Regions from separate parts of the Cytobacillus sp. ABV4_503 genome, predicted to be linked through region 2. Evidence: predicted binding sites of a transcription regulator. Region 2 holds the regulator's gene; the other holds the start of a gene.
The links. Region 2 encodes Rex, which represses fermentation and respiration genes when NADH is low (regulators of the CRP and FNR family bind a similar motif). Its sites were predicted from a motif close to TTGTGAAATATTTCACAA; they were not measured.
Positions count from the first base shown of each region.

Region 1: the regulator Rex is predicted to act here: its motif matches at 1,304-1,321, upstream of ACXAD1_RS01030 (cytochrome c oxidase subunit 2A).

Region 1 covers NZ_JBSWTH010000001.1:202,558-210,128, forward strand. Annotated here, with positions in the region: tRNA gene ACXAD1_RS00980 (tRNA-Met) at 1-69, shown strand, start outside; tRNA gene ACXAD1_RS00985 (tRNA-Asp) at 73-149, shown strand; tRNA gene ACXAD1_RS00990 (tRNA-Phe) at 320-395, shown strand; tRNA gene ACXAD1_RS00995 (tRNA-Tyr) at 418-501, shown strand; tRNA gene ACXAD1_RS01000 (tRNA-Trp) at 509-582, shown strand; tRNA gene ACXAD1_RS01005 (tRNA-His) at 594-669, shown strand; tRNA gene ACXAD1_RS01010 (tRNA-Gln) at 698-772, shown strand; tRNA gene ACXAD1_RS01015 (tRNA-Cys) at 780-853, shown strand; tRNA gene ACXAD1_RS01020 (tRNA-Gly) at 868-941, shown strand; tRNA gene ACXAD1_RS01025 (tRNA-Ile) at 948-1,024, shown strand; gene ACXAD1_RS01030 (cytochrome c oxidase subunit 2A) at 1,379-1,519, shown strand; gene ACXAD1_RS01035 (cytochrome c oxidase subunit II) at 1,532-1,996, shown strand; gene ACXAD1_RS01040 (cbb3-type cytochrome c oxidase subunit I) at 2,008-3,705, shown strand; gene ACXAD1_RS01045 (SCO family protein) at 3,765-4,397, shown strand; gene ACXAD1_RS01050 (hypothetical protein) at 4,394-4,954, shown strand; gene ACXAD1_RS01055 (DUF2935 domain-containing protein) at 5,086-5,874, shown strand; gene ACXAD1_RS01060 (cation diffusion facilitator family transporter) at 6,106-6,975, shown strand; gene ACXAD1_RS01065 (hypothetical protein) at 7,014-7,433, opposite strand.
Region 2 covers NZ_JBSWTH010000001.1:2,165-9,735, forward strand. Annotated here, with positions in the region: gene rimI (ribosomal protein S18-alanine N-acetyltransferase) at 1-183, shown strand, start outside; gene tsaD (tRNA (adenosine(37)-N6)-threonylcarbamoyltransferase complex transferase subunit TsaD) at 183-1,211, shown strand; gene ACXAD1_RS00040 (ABC-F family ATP-binding cassette domain-containing protein) at 1,440-3,362, opposite strand; gene moaC (cyclic pyranopterin monophosphate synthase MoaC) at 3,553-4,035, shown strand; gene ACXAD1_RS00050 (redox-sensing transcriptional repressor Rex) at 4,063-4,707, shown strand; gene ACXAD1_RS00055 (YdiK family protein) at 4,729-4,932, opposite strand; gene ACXAD1_RS00060 (CPBP family intramembrane glutamic endopeptidase) at 4,979-5,704, opposite strand; gene groES (co-chaperone GroES) at 6,022-6,306, shown strand; gene groL (chaperonin GroEL) at 6,367-7,571, shown strand, end outside.

The sequences.
Region 1 (7,571 bases), 200 kb from region 2:
GGTGGAGCAGTCCGGTAGCTCGTCGGGCTCATAACCCGAAGGTCGCAGGTTCAAATCCTGCCCCCGCAATCTGGTCCGGTAGTTCAGTTGGTTAGAATGCCTGCCTGTCACGCAGGAGGTCGCGGGTTCGAGTCCCGTCCGGACCGCCATTTTTAAAAAATTAATAATATATTGCTCAGTAGCTCAGTCGGTAGAGGATTTTAAAAGAATGAAGCTGCGAAGCTTCAACATCATCGAATAGCATGCTTTTAAAATCTGCAACAAAGAACGCAGGGCTTTGAAGCACATGTATTTAGCTTTAGGGGAAAAAATATTATATGGCTCAGTAGCTCAGTCGGTAGAGCAAAGGACTGAAAATCCTTGTGTCGGCGGTTCGATTCCGTCCTGAGCCACCATTTCCTAAGTCTTTTCAGACTTGGAGGGGTAGCGAAGTGGCTAAACGCGGCGGACTGTAAATCCGCTCCTTCGGGTTCGGCAGTTCGAATCTGCCCCCCTCCACCATTTATATAGGGGTATAGTTTAATGGTAAAACGAAGGTCTCCAAAACCTTTGATGTGGGTTCGATTCCTACTACCCCTGCCAGTAGGATAGTGGCGGTTGTGGCGAAGTGGTTAACGCATCGGATTGTGGCTCCGACACTCGTGGGTTCGATTCCCATCAATCGCCCCATTATTCTTTTGACAGCATTATTTATTATTGGGCTATAGCCAAGCGGTAAGGCACCGGACTTTGACTCCGTCACTCGCAGGTTCGAATCCTGCTAGCCCAGCCATTTTTAAGGCAGCATAGCCAAGTGGTAAGGCAGAGGTCTGCAAAACCTCCATCCCCGGTTCAAATCCGGGTGTTGCCTCCAAACCATATTCATATGCGGGTGTAGTTTAGTGGTAAAACCTCAGCCTTCCAAGCTGATGATGAGGGTTCGATTCCCTTCACCCGCTCCAACATATGGGCCTATAGCTCAGCTGGTTAGAGCGCACGCCTGATAAGCGTGAGGTCGATGGTTCGAGTCCATTTAGGCCCACCATTATACATACCATTTTCAAACTAATTCCAATAGGAATTAGTTTTTTTTGTGTTTGATAACCCCTTTATAGAACCGTTATTGGATCAATTTATATATATTACCTTTATATCTTTAAAGCCAGATTTAAGAGGATTGCGTGATTTTCTAAATCAGGTGAGTTTATGTGAACTATTTGTGAATCGTTATGCTTGCCAGTACAGAATTCAATGGAAGAAAGCCTTGATATTACTATGTTTTTGCTAGTATTTCAGCATTTTGCCTGCGAGATATTTAAAAAAAGTGTGATTCATTTCACTTTTATGAAAACCCTTCTCAACTATGATGTAGGTAACAAAGCTAAGGAGCTGATGGAAGGTGGAAACGCGAAAAGTGGGCCAAAGCAGTTTAAAGGAACATAACTCTCTAAGGGGTACGTTCTTTTCAGTTACAGTTGTGGGACTTGGGATCTTTGTTACTTATTTAATTGTGTATGGTCTTTACATGGCCAGATTATAGGGGGGATAAAAAATGATGCATCGGTCGGAGAAGATATGGCTGATATTAAGCTTTGGAATGATTATTGGATTCATGCTGATTACGGGCTATCAGACATTCGCCCTGGAGATGGGGCCGCCAAGCTATGGAGAGCGAATTGATCCTCAAAAAGTGGATGAGACAGAGCCGTTTAATATTCCCGGGATTAAGAAGATAGGCGACAATGAGTATGAAGTGGTTATGACCCTTCAGGTATTCAGCTTTACCCCAAATGAAATTGAAGTGCCTGCAGGATCAACGGTTCATTTTACTATGACATCAAAAGATGTCGTGCATGGCTTTCAGGTTGCCGACACGAACTTAAATGCAATGGTTGTGCCTGGCTATGTACAAAAGATCACTCAGAAATTTGATAAGCCAGGTGAATATTTGGTTCTTTGCAATGAGTACTGCGGTGCGGGCCATCAGATGATGAGCACCACCATTACGGTGAAATAAAGGGGGGATAGATGGTGGAAACTGTTATTAAGCAAACAGGAAAAACACAAGCTTTTAAGGATAAAGCAAATAAAGTTATGGGAATTAGCCTGGAGGATGCAAAAATAACGAAATCATATTTATCTGTTGCTTTCTTAGCCATCCTGCTGGGGGGAATACTTGGACTTTTGCAAGGGCTGAACCGGGCTGGAATGCTGGAATTGCCGGCATGGCTGAACTATTATCAGGTTCTTACAGCTCACGGTCTGCTTCTGGTAGTCGTACTGTCGGCTTTCTTCACAATTGGTTACTTTTATGCTGGATTATCGCATACGCTGGGAGGACTGCTTCCTAAGGTAAGAATGATGGCCTGGATTGGCTTCTGGATGAAGATTTTCGGATTTGTCCTAGCTGTGATTCCGATTTTAATGAATGAAGCATCTGTTATGTATACTTTTTATCCGCCAATGGCTGCTTCACCTATTTTCTATATCGGCTTAGTCTTCATTGTATTGGGTGTATGGATGTGCGCCTTTGGTGCCTTTATTAATGTGGCTAGCTGGCGAAAGAGGAATCCCGGCCAGCATGTCCCTATTCTTTCTTTCTTTGCTACCGGTGTTTTTGTTCTCTTATTCTTTGGCAGCATACCTGTAGCCATTGAGGTGTTTACCATTATCCCTTGGGCTTTTGGATGGATGGAGACAATAAATGTCATGGTTGCACGCACGCTGTTCTGGGCGTTCGGCCATACGCTGGTTAACATCTGGTATTTAACCGCGGTCTCTGCCTGGTATGTCATAGTGCCGAAGGTTATTGGCGGCCGAAGATGGAATGACCTTTTAACAAGAATTGTAGTTATTGCACTAGTAATTATGAATATTACCGGCGGTTTCCATCATCAGATTATTGATCCTGGTATTTCTGAACCTGTGAAATACATGCACGTGTTTATGAGTTTGGCGATTGGTTTTCCTTCATTAATGACTGCTTATGCTATGTTTGCGGTATTTGAGCGTACAGCGAGAAAGAAAGGAGGAAGAGGTCTTGTCGGCTGGTATAAGAAACTTCCATGGGGAGATGTTCGGTTTCTCGCGCCATTTATCGCGATGGCTGCTTTTATTCCTGCCGGAGCGGGTGGAATAGTACAAAGCACAAACCAATTGAACCAGGTTGTTCATAACACAATGTGGATTGTCGGTCATTTCCACTTAACGCTTGGCATGTCTGTGGTCATGACGTTCTTCGGCATCAGCTACTGGCTCATTCCTTATGTATCAAAAAGAGTGCTTACACCGCAGATCAATAAACTTGGGGTTATACAAACGATCATATGGACGCTCGGTATGATCATCATGTCCGGAGCGATGCATTGGGTGGGTCTGCTGGGTTCTCCAAGAAGAACTTCCTATTCAACATACTTTGACAATGCGACTGCTTTAAGCTGGGATCCTTATCTGTTCTTCCTGGCTATCGGTGGTAGCCTTCTTATGATCGGTGTACTTATGCAGGTATATGCTGTATTCTACCTCATGTTCTTTGCACCAAAAGGAAACACAGAATTCCCTCTTGCGGAAGTGGAAGAGGATGAAGCGCCAACACCTAGATGGACAGAGCGCTGGGGATTATGGATTGTGTGTATGTTTGTCCTTGTCGGCATGGCTTACGTCATTCCATTGGTCGATTTTATAGTCAATGCACCTCCAGGTTCACCTCCATATAAAACCTGGTAAGGGTAGAGAGATAGCTCGGCTGCTGGGCTGTCTCTTTCTTTAAAAGGAAGTGAAGAATCATGTTTCCAAAAAATAGAACGGTGCTTTCAAGCTTGCTGATACTGGTGTTTGGTGTGGTCCTGTTTTACATTGGCACAGATGGGTTTCAGGCTTTCACTGCCGAAACAGCCAGAATTAATCAGTTAATGGATGATAAGCCTCAATTCCCGGATGTAACACTTGAAGATAATAACGGGAGGATCTTTTCTTTCTCAGAATTCGAAGAGAAATATGTGTTTATTACCTTTTTATATACTTCATGCGGTACTGTTTGTCCTGAACTGGAGGTTAATATGTCTGAAGTATATAAACGGATTCCGGAAGAGTACATCGGAAATGATATTCAGTTTCTGAGCATCAGTTTTGATCCGGAGCGGGATGATCCGGAAACATTGGATACTTACCGGAAGGCCTTTGGAAGTGACGGAGAAACCTGGAGAATGGCCAGGATTCCGGATCAGCAGGAACTTAAGTCTTTACTGGACGGATTTGGAGTCGTTGTCATTCCAGATGAATACGGCAATTTTGCACATAACTCGGCTTTTTATCTGGTGAATCCAAAAGGACAGTTAGTCGAAGTTATGGATTACACACTGATTGAAGAGGCGGCTGATCGGGTAACAGAGATTCTGCAAAGTGGAGGGGAAAAATGATGAAGCCATCAGTATATGGATTCCTGCTGCTTCTAACACTGATTCTCCCGCCAGTAGCTAATTTGCTGGAGTCCATTATGATTACCCATATGCATATGCAAATGCCTCTACTGGTGATCTCGGGTTTATTCATGGCGAAATTCTTTCAAAATCGCTTTCAGAAATTCTTTTCAAATTGGAATGAAAATGGAGTCCCTGGTATTTTGCTGTTTTCGATCATTATGGTTTATTGGTCTCTGCCCAGGACAATGGATGAAGCCTTGACGCTTACAAGTATTGAAGCTTTTAAATTTATTTCGCTTCCTTTTTTGGCTGGGGTTCCATTGCGGGACAGCTGGCCAAAGCTAAGTCCATTTTGGAAGCATGCTCTCATTATTTTCTTTACTATCTTATTTTTAGCCCTGGGATGGCTATATATCTGGTCCCCTGTACAGCTTTGCAATAATTATTTGGTCATCGAGCAGATTACGCTGGGATGGGGGTTTATCTCAACCGCGTTTGCAATGGTTATTTACTTGATTTATAGCTATTTCATGGATTTTTCAAAATATGAGTAATAGAATGACTGCTGCCGTCTTGGAAGCAGTTCGTACAATTTCAGCTGGTTTACCTGCTTCAATAAAATAGAATAAAGGCAGAAGATCATAAATATATATGAGAAGGAGTGAGTAATTGGGGAGGGGATGACATGGCGGATCCAATAGTCGTTAGATCGCTGGATGAAATTAAATTTTGGTCCAGGATTATGAAAGAACATGCACTATTTTTAAGTTTAGGGTTTACCTATGAACAAAAACAATTAATCGCCGAAGCACAGCAATTTATCGCTCTATTTGAAAGAATCGAGGAAAAGCTGGCCAGATTTACAATCAACTCAGAACTAAGCCAGGTTCGAGCATTTAATAACGAGGTTTATCAAGCAGCTGCTGCCATCTGGAGCTATAAGAGGAAAGTGCTGGGGCTGACACTAAGATGCGAAATCCGTTCAAATAATTTTCCATTATTGATTGACCATATCAGCAGAGAAGCTGCATACTTTGCAAATCGATTAAAAGACCTAAACTCAGGGATACTCGCACCAAAACCTGAAGCCATTATAGAAGAAAATGTATTCTTTCTCAGGATCATGGCAGATCATGCTAAGTTTATTGGCCATTTACTAGATCCTTCGGAAAGAAAGCTGGTAGAACAGGCAAGAGAGTTTAGTCATGATTTTGACCAATTGGTCTTTCAAGCTGTTGATCTTGACTCTATGCAGCCTGAATCAGAAACGAAACCAATACTTAGCCATTTTTTAAATGAGAATAAGGTATCAGTTGCTTCATTAAGGGACTTTAAGAAAACAGCCAGAGAATTAATAGAGGCGTGCCGGATCAAAAGCAATATTCATCCTCTTCTGGCAGACCATACGTTTAGAGAAGCAGAGAGATTTTTGGAAATTATCGATTTGTTTGAAGCGAGTCTTAAGAGGGCTTAGATTTTCTTGGAAGAAGGGCCGTTTCTTTCAGGTTGTTCAAATTTCTGTTATTCCCTTATGCACATTAAAATGAACAAATCAAGCCAGCCTATTTCAGGGCTGGCTTAAATTTTCACTAGTCCAACTTAATTGCACTTTGCTTATTTATTTAATAATAGACAAAAAGATTGCTCTAGACCCACCCGAATTCCGCTTGGTAATATAAGCAAGGGTAAAGTAGGAGGCTAGGGCATGGAAGAGGAAAAGTATCAAAACCTTAAGTTGGGTGAGCGTGCTGCGTTTATTAGTATTGCAGCTTATATATGTCTTTCTGTACTAAAATTAACAATTGGATATGTGAGTGATTCTGCTGCTTTGAAAGCGGATGGATTGAATAATACAACGGATATTATTGCTTCAATTGCAGTGCTTATAGGTCTTAGGATTTCCCAGCGTCCGCCGGATAAAAATCATGGGTATGGCCATTGGAAAAGTGAAACCATCGCTTCCATGGTAGCGTCCTTTATTATGGCTGCTGTGGGCATTCAAGTTCTGCTGAATGCTGTTTCATCTATGTTTGAAGGAGTTAATGAATCTCCTGATATCATTGCGGCATATACGGGAGTTTTTTCTGGAGCGGCAATGTACTTTGTGTACCGCTACAACAAAAAATTAGCCATTAAAATTAACAGCAAGGCCGTTATGGCAACGGCTAAGGATAATATCTCAGACGCCTGGGTGAGTTTAGGCACAGCCATCGGAATTTTTGGATCACAACTGAACATGCCATGGCTTGATCCGTTAACAGCCATTATTGTCGGGATATTAATATGTAAAACGGCATGGGATATTTTTGTACAAGCCTCCCATGAGCTTTCAGATGGATTTGATGAAAAAAAGATTAATCATTATCAGGATGTCATCAAAAAAGTAGATGGGGTAAAAGGCATAAAAGATATTAAAGGCAGAAGCTATGGAAACAATGAAGTGATCGATGTGGTCATTCTCGTTAATTCCACACTGGATATTAAGGAAGCCCATGATATTGCGACACATGTTGAGAAAGTGATGATGCAGGATTATGGGGTATATGATGTTCATGTCCATGTGGAGCCGAATTAAAAAAGAAATGCGTCTCTTGATGAGGCGCATTTTTTTTTCTAGCTGAACATTTTATCCAATTCCCGTAAATGATCATAGGCATTTACGAGGTATTCAGGAACTATTTTTCTTCCATAATCCCAGGAGTTTTTTTCTATTTCAGACATGAGCTGTTCTTTCTCGTCATCTTCTCCATACATTAGGGTTCTTATATCATGTTTGTTTTTCTTGAAATCCAGATAATAGCCTATTTCATGGTATAGCATCAATTTCAACAGGTTCTCATCGGTTTCTTTAATTTTAAAGTTGATTTTGGCTATGTAGCCGTTCACTTTCAGATAGTTAAACTTAATTGTATTCGTTGAGACGTTGTAGCTCATAGGCGCAGTAAGTGTATTGCTGAACTCGTAATTTATATTGAGGCGGTGTTCGTTTAATGTATGTAAAATAATCTTTTCAATATCCCAGATATATAGCACTTCCCTTATCACAGTCCTTTCACAGTGTTCTTGAATTGATTATACAAGGCTATTGATGCCGGTAACAGTGTTTTCGGGTACATTAGGTCCATTTGGGCACAATCGGTAAAAGTGAGAATTTGAGAATGAGGCAAAAGA
Region 2 (7,571 bases):
ATGCGAAAGTTAATAGAGATTGCGTCTGAAATGGGGGCCATCACGATGACTCTGGAAGTAAGGGTATCTAACTTCACAGCTCAGTCCTTGTACCGAAAGCTTGGTTTTCAAAATGGAGCCATTAGGAAGAACTACTATACTGATAATCAAGAAGATGCTTTAGTAATGTGGGTGAATTTATAATGAAAAAAGATCAATGGATCATGGGAATTGAGACAAGCTGTGATGAATCTGCTGTTGCCATCATTAAGAATGGCCGTGAAATCTCAGCCAATATAGTTGCATCCCAAATAGAGAGCCATAAACGTTTTGGAGGAGTAGTTCCGGAAATAGCTTCCCGCCATCATGTTGAACAGATAACGATAGTGCTGGAAGAAGCATTATATAAGGCTGGCATCACATATTCTGATCTTTCAGCAATTGCTGTGACTGAAGGACCTGGCCTTGTAGGCGCGCTGCTGATCGGGGTTAATGCCGCTAAAGCGGTTGCTTTTGCTCATGGTATTCCTCTTGTAGGCGTGCATCATATTGCTGGACATATTTATGCCAATCGATTGGTTGAAGAAATGGAATTTCCATTACTATCCCTGGTAGTCTCTGGCGGACATACAGAACTGGTCTATATGAAGGAGCATGGCCATTTCGAAGTGATTGGAGAGACAAGGGATGATGCTGCAGGAGAGGCATATGATAAAGTTGCCCGGACATTAAATCTGCCATATCCAGGCGGTCCTCACATTGACAGACTCGCTCATGAAGGGAACCCAACGATTCAGCTGCCGAGAGCATGGCTGGAAGAAGGTTCATACGACTTTAGCTTCAGCGGCTTAAAATCTGCCGTTATCAACACTGTTCACAATGCTGAGCAGCGTGGTGAGGCCATTGTGCCGGAAGATCTTGCCGCAAGCTTCCAGGAAAGTGTTATTGATGTCTTAGTAACGAAAACAGAAAGAGCCGTTGAAGAATATCGGGTGAAGCAGCTGCTGCTCGCAGGCGGAGTTGCGGCGAATAAAGGACTTCGGTCCTCTTTGGAAAAGAAGTTTGGGGGCAAAGCGGATATAAAGCTTATTATTCCTCCATTATCTTTATGCACAGATAATGCAGCGATGATTGGTGCAGCAGGAAGTGTGCTGTTCGAAAAAGGACAATTCGCCGGCCTTGATTTAAATGCCAATCCCGGTTTAGACATCACTATCCACAATGATAAATAAATTAGTAAAAAGTCCCCGACCGAAGAGGGGACTTTTTCTGTGGATAAAATCATTTATTTCAGAATTTTATGTTGATTATGTGGATAAAATCAGTTCGTTTTGTGGATAATGTGGAAAAGTCTGTGGAGAGTATATATAACTGCGTTTTTCTTGTGTTTATCTCTGTGGATAATAAAAAAGACTGGCAGTGACTATTCTACCAGTCTAAAAGTTATGAATTTTCCTTTATTAATCATCAGCTAAAAGTGCCCATTCTTCCATCAACTCTTCCAGCTTTGCTTTTGCTTGATCAGTTTCATTTGTAATGCCCATCACTTTTTCATGGTCTTGATAAACATTCGGATCACAGAGAAGCTGATCATTCATATCAATTGCTTTCTCCAATGCTTCTATTTGCTCTTCAATTTCTCCCATTCTTCTTTTTCGCTGTCGTTCGAGCTTTTTGGCTTCTTTATCATGCTGATAATTATTTTTGTCCTGCTTAACAGGTTGTGATGGAGAGGATTCAACTTGCTCATTAAGTGCAAGCAATTCCTCCTGTTCCTGCTTTTTTTCCACATAATAATCATAATCGCCAAGATACTCTGTTGCACCACTACTGGAAAGTTCAACTACTTTTGTTGTGATTCTGTTGATAAAATATCGGTCATGAGATACAAAGAGAATCGTTCCGGGATAATCAATCAATGCATTTTCAAGAATTTCTTTGCTATCCAGGTCCAAATGGTTTGTTGGCTCGTCGAGGATTAAGAAATTGGCTTTCTGCATCATAAGCTTCGCAAGTGCAAGACGAGCCTTTTCACCGCCGCTCAGTGTTGAAACAGTTTTAAGAACATCATCACCAGAGAAAAGAAAGTTCCCAAGTATTGTCCGAATTTCCTTTTCCGGTTTAAGAGGGTATTCATCCCATAATTCGTTCAGGACTCTTTTGTTGCTGGTGAGTTCCGCCTGTTCCTGGTCATAGTAGCCAATTATCACATTGGAACCGTACTGAATCTCCCCAGAAAAAGAAGGGATTTTTTTGATGATGGTTTTAAGCAGAGTGGATTTGCCAATACCATTAGGCCCAACAAGTGCTATGCTGTCTCCTTTTGCCAGTCGCAGTGAAATATTTCCGCTCACTTTCTTTTCATAGCCTATAGCAAGAGAATGAATATTTAAAACCTCATTGCCAGATTGCCGTTCAATGTCAAAGCCAAAAGAAGCCGATTTCTCGTCTCCAAGCGGCCTGTCCATCACCTCCATTCTTGCCAGCTGCTTTCTGCGGCTTTGCGCCCTTTTGGTTGTGGAGGCCCGGGCAAGGTTTCGCTGGATAAAATCCTGCAGCTTAGCGATCTCTTCCTGCTGTTTCTCGAATTCCTTCATTTCTCTTTCAAAATTCGCGGCTTTTTGATCCAGATATGAACTGTAGTTGCCAGGATACTTTCTTATTTGGCGGCGGGAAATCTCGTAAACCTGGGAAACGACCTTATCAAGGAAATAGCGGTCATGGGAAACGATTAGAATGGCGCCATTGTATCCTTGCAGGTATTGTTCGAGCCATGATAATGTTTCAATATCCAGGTGGTTGGTAGGCTCGTCCAGTATTAAGATATCAGGCTTTGTCAGCAAAAGTTTACCAAGGGCCAATCTGGTACGCTGTCCGCCGCTCAATGATGAAATTTTAGTGTCATAGCCCATTGAGCTGAAGTTGAGTCCGTGGAGAATGGAACGGATATCTGCCTCATATTGATAGCCGCCATTTTCTTTGAAATCAACCTGAAGCTTGTCGTATTCTTTTAAGATGCGTTCATAGGCATCAGAGTTATTTAGGATATCAGGGTCTGCCATTTGTTCTTCAAGGCTGCGAAGCTGTTTTTCCTGCTTCTGCAGATGACTAAAAACAGTCAGCATTTCATCCCAAATGGATAAATCTGATTCCAGGCCGGTATTTTGTGCAAGATAGCCAATTGTAACTTCCTTTGGCTTTAAAATCTCACCGGAGTCATATGTCATTTGTCCGGCAATAATTTTCAAAAGGGTGGACTTTCCTGCACCATTGCGCCCTACTAGCGCAATCCGGTCCCTGGTTTGTACTTCAAGCTTTATATTGGTTAAAATGGGATCAGCGCCAAAATTTTTCGCCAGTTGATTGACTTGTAATAGTATCATGTTCTTTCACCTCGGGTATAGAGTAAGTGTAACTCATTCATATATGTTCGGCAATAAAGGAGACAGGACTATAAGCCCTTCTGCAGGGCATTCAATCAAGACAAAAGGCAAATAAATATGTGAGGAACCATACAATGCACATACAAAGTAACAGAAAAATAGTGTATGATTTTGAAGAGAGGTGTTTTGAATGGCGGATTTTACTCATTTTAATCAAGAGGGAAGGGCAAAAATGGTGGATGTCAGCGATAAGCCTGAGACGTCACGGACAGCCATCGCTCAATCAAGTATTGCTGTTAATCAGGAGATATACGAGAAGATAACATCCAACTCCATGAAAAAAGGGGATGTACTCGCTGTTGCACAAACTGCAGGCATTATGGCGAGCAAGAAAACATGGGACATTATTCCGATGTGCCATCCGCTGCCGCTAAAGGGTGTGGACATTTCATTTTCATGGAAAGCGGAATCGGAAGAGTATGTTCTTATCATTACTGCTTCTGTAAAAACGAAGGGAAATACGGGTGTGGAAATGGAAGCGTTAACAGCTGCTTCGGTCTGTGCTCTGACCGTATATGATATGTGCAAGGCTGTAGATAAAGGAATGGTGATTGGGCCAACCTTTTTAATAGAGAAAACAGGCGGAAAAAATGGAGACTTTAAAAGAAGTTAATTCATCATAAGAAATGGGGATGGACGAATGGCCAATGAACCAATTAAGATACCGCAGGCAACAGCTAAACGGCTGCCTTTATATTACCGCTTTCTAAAAAATCTTCACTCATCAGGCAAACAAAGAGTCTCTTCAGCAGAATTGAGTGAGGCGGTAAAAGTGGATTCTGCTACAATCCGCCGCGACTTTTCGTATTTTGGTGCGTTAGGGAAAAAAGGATATGGGTATAATGTGAATTACCTGCTGAGCTTCTTTCGGAAGACTCTTGACCAGGATGAGCTGACTAAAGTAGCTTTGGTCGGGGTAGGCAATTTAGGAACAGCCTTTCTTAACTATAATTTTCTTAAAAATAATAATACTAAAATAGAAGTAGCTTTTGATGTTGATGAGAGTAAGGTTGGCACGAAAATCGGCGATGTGCCGGTCCATCATATGGATGACCTTGAAGAAGTTATTGTAAATAATAATATTCAGGTGGCAATTTTAACAGTGCCGGCACCGCCTGCCCAGTCTATTACCGATCGGATGGTGAATGCGAAAATAAAAGGAATCCTAAATTTTACACCTGCGAGGCTCACTGTGCCAGCCTCGATTCGTATCCATCATATCGATCTGGCAGTGGAATTGCAGTCACTGGTTTATTTTCTGAAAAATTATCCTGAAGAAGTGTAAAAAAATGAGCCTTTTGCGGGCTCATTTTTTCATTTTATTTTTCAATTTAAAATGCAGGCCAACCATCCGCAGACCGGTGCCAAAATCGAATGTGGCAATTATGATCAGAAAATAAGTAAAGAAACCCCAGGTTTCTTCACGCTGGATATTCTGTATTGCTATAAAGGTGAAAAGGCATCCGAGAAGGATGTAAATAAAGCCTGAAAACAAAGGTGTGCTTCTCATCAAAATCCCCCAGTAAATTTAAAACTCTGCACAGCATTCCACTAAGCTAGAAAAAGCTGATAAAGCTCTGCATTTTTTCCATTTCTTCTAACCATTTTTGCATATTATCCTGATTCAGCTGGATAACTGCAACAAAGGTGTTCATCGCCACATGGGCAAAAATCGGCACAATAATCCGCTTCGTCTTGACGTATAAAAAGGCAAAGGTGAACCCCATTGCCGAGTACAGCAGTACATGTTCAGGCTCAAAATGGGCAAGTGCAAAAATGACTGAGCTGATCAGGGCCGAAAGGAAGAAGTTGAAGCGCTTATGGAGAGAACCGAAAATAATTTTTCTAAAGACGATTTCCTCAAGGATTGGCCCGATGACCGAACTGATTAATATAACGATTGGCGATGCCTCAATGATCCGGATTATCTGCTGCGTATTTTCAGATCCCATTTCAATGCCAATCATATTTTCAATGCTTGCAGCGGTGGCTTGAGCGATCAGGGCCAAAAATATGCCGCCTATTGCCCAGCCCACTGAGCTTGCTGCGGGAGATGCATCCCTATCCAGGCCTCTTTTCATCTCTTTTCTTAATAATAGAAGCGTAATGATCAGTGTGACTGTAAAACTGATGACAAGCCAGTAGGCTACAGCCAGGATCTGCATGTCTTCGGGATTCTGTCCAAGGGCATCTGCAATAAATAACACAAGCGGAACGCCAAACAAACTGGACAGCTGCATAGCAATATAAGCTATTAATATAAACCAATATTCCTTCTTCAAAATGTTATACTCCTTAATCTGAATGTTGGAAAACAAGTCCTAAAGCCATTGTACTCTTAAAAAGGAGCGGGTTTCAAATATCAGCATCAAAGCAGCAAAATACCATGTTTAAAGTGAAGAGCTTCGAAGTATACTTAAGTGGTTGTCTGTGTCGAAAAATAGCGTGTATCGGCGGATGAAATTTTTTCTAAAAAATTTAAGCTTCACCCTTGCAAATAGATATAAGATTCATTAATATAATAATTGTGTTAGCACTCATACAGAGAGAGTGCTAATAAATAAAAATATTTACATATTATTTGAGGAGGTTGTTTCACTTGTTAAAGCCACTAGGTGATCGAATCATTATCGAGCTTGTTGAAACTGAAGAAAAAACTGCAAGCGGCATCGTACTGCCGGACACTGCTAAAGAGAAGCCTCAAGAAGGTAAAGTTGTAGCTGTGGGAACTGGCCGCGTTCTTGAAAATGGCGAGCGTGTTGACCTTGAGGTTGCTGACGGCGACCGTATCATCTTCTCAAAATATGCTGGTACTGAAGTGAAGTACGAAGGCAAAGAATATTTAATTTTACGCGAAAATGACATTCTTGCTGTAATTGGCTAATCGCCATCAAGCGAAGATTATTAAAAGATAAAGCTAAAATTTTTGAGGAGGTTTTTATCAATGGCTAAAGAGATTAAATTTAGTGAAGAAGCTCGCCGCGCGATGCTTCGCGGTGTGGATTCCCTTGCAAATGCGGTAAAAGTAACTCTTGGACCTAAAGGACGCAACGTGGTTCTTGAGAAGAAATTCGGTTCTCCATTAATCACTAATGATGGTGTGACAATCGCAAAAGAAATCGAACTTGAAGATGCTTTTGAAAACATGGGTGCAAAGCTTGTTGCTGAAGTAGCAAGCAAAACAAACGATGTTGCCGGTGACGGTACAACAACTGCAACTGTTCTTGCTCAGGCAATGATCCGTGAAGGACTTAAGAATGTAACTGCAGGCGCCAACCCTATGGGCATCCGCAAAGGAATCGAAAAAGCTGTTTCTACAGCTGTTGAAGAGTTAAAAGCTATTTCAAAGCCAATTGAAAATAAAGAATCCATCGCACAGGTTGCTGCAATCTCTGCCGCTGACAATGAAGTTGGCCAGCTGATTGCTGAAGCAATGGAGCGCGTTGGCAACGATGGCGTTATTACAATTGAAGAATCTAAAGGATTCACAACTGAGCTTGATGTAGTAGAAGGTATGCAATTCGACCGCGGATACGCTTCTCCATACATGGTTACAGATTCTGATAAGATGGAAGCGGTTCTTGAAAACCCTTATATCTTAATCACTGATAAGAAGATTACAAGCATCCAGGAAATCCTTCCTGTACTTGAGCAGGTTGTACAGCAAGGCAAGCCTTTATTGCTTGTAGCTGAGGATGTTGAAGGTGAAGCACTTGCTACACTGGTAGTGAATAAGCTTCGCGGAACTTTCAACGCGGTAGCAGTAAAAGCTCCTGGCTTCGGTGACCGCCGTAAAGCTATGCTTGAAGATATCGCGATTCTGACTGGCGGTGAAGTAATCACTGAAGAGTTAGGCCGTGACCTTAAATCTGCTACAATCGACTCTTTAGGACGCGCTTCTAAAGTGGTTGTTTCAAAAGAAAACACTACGATCGTTGAAGGTGCTGGAGACAGCGCGCAAATCGGCGGCCGTGTGAACCAGATCCGCACTCAAATGGAAGAAACTACTTCTGAATTTGACCGCGAGAAATTACAAGAGCGCCTGGCTAAGCTAGCTGGCGGTGTGGCCGTGGTTAAAGTTGGTGCTGCTACTGAAACTGAATTGAAAGAGCGCAAGCTTCGCATCGAAGACGCCCTTAACTCTACACG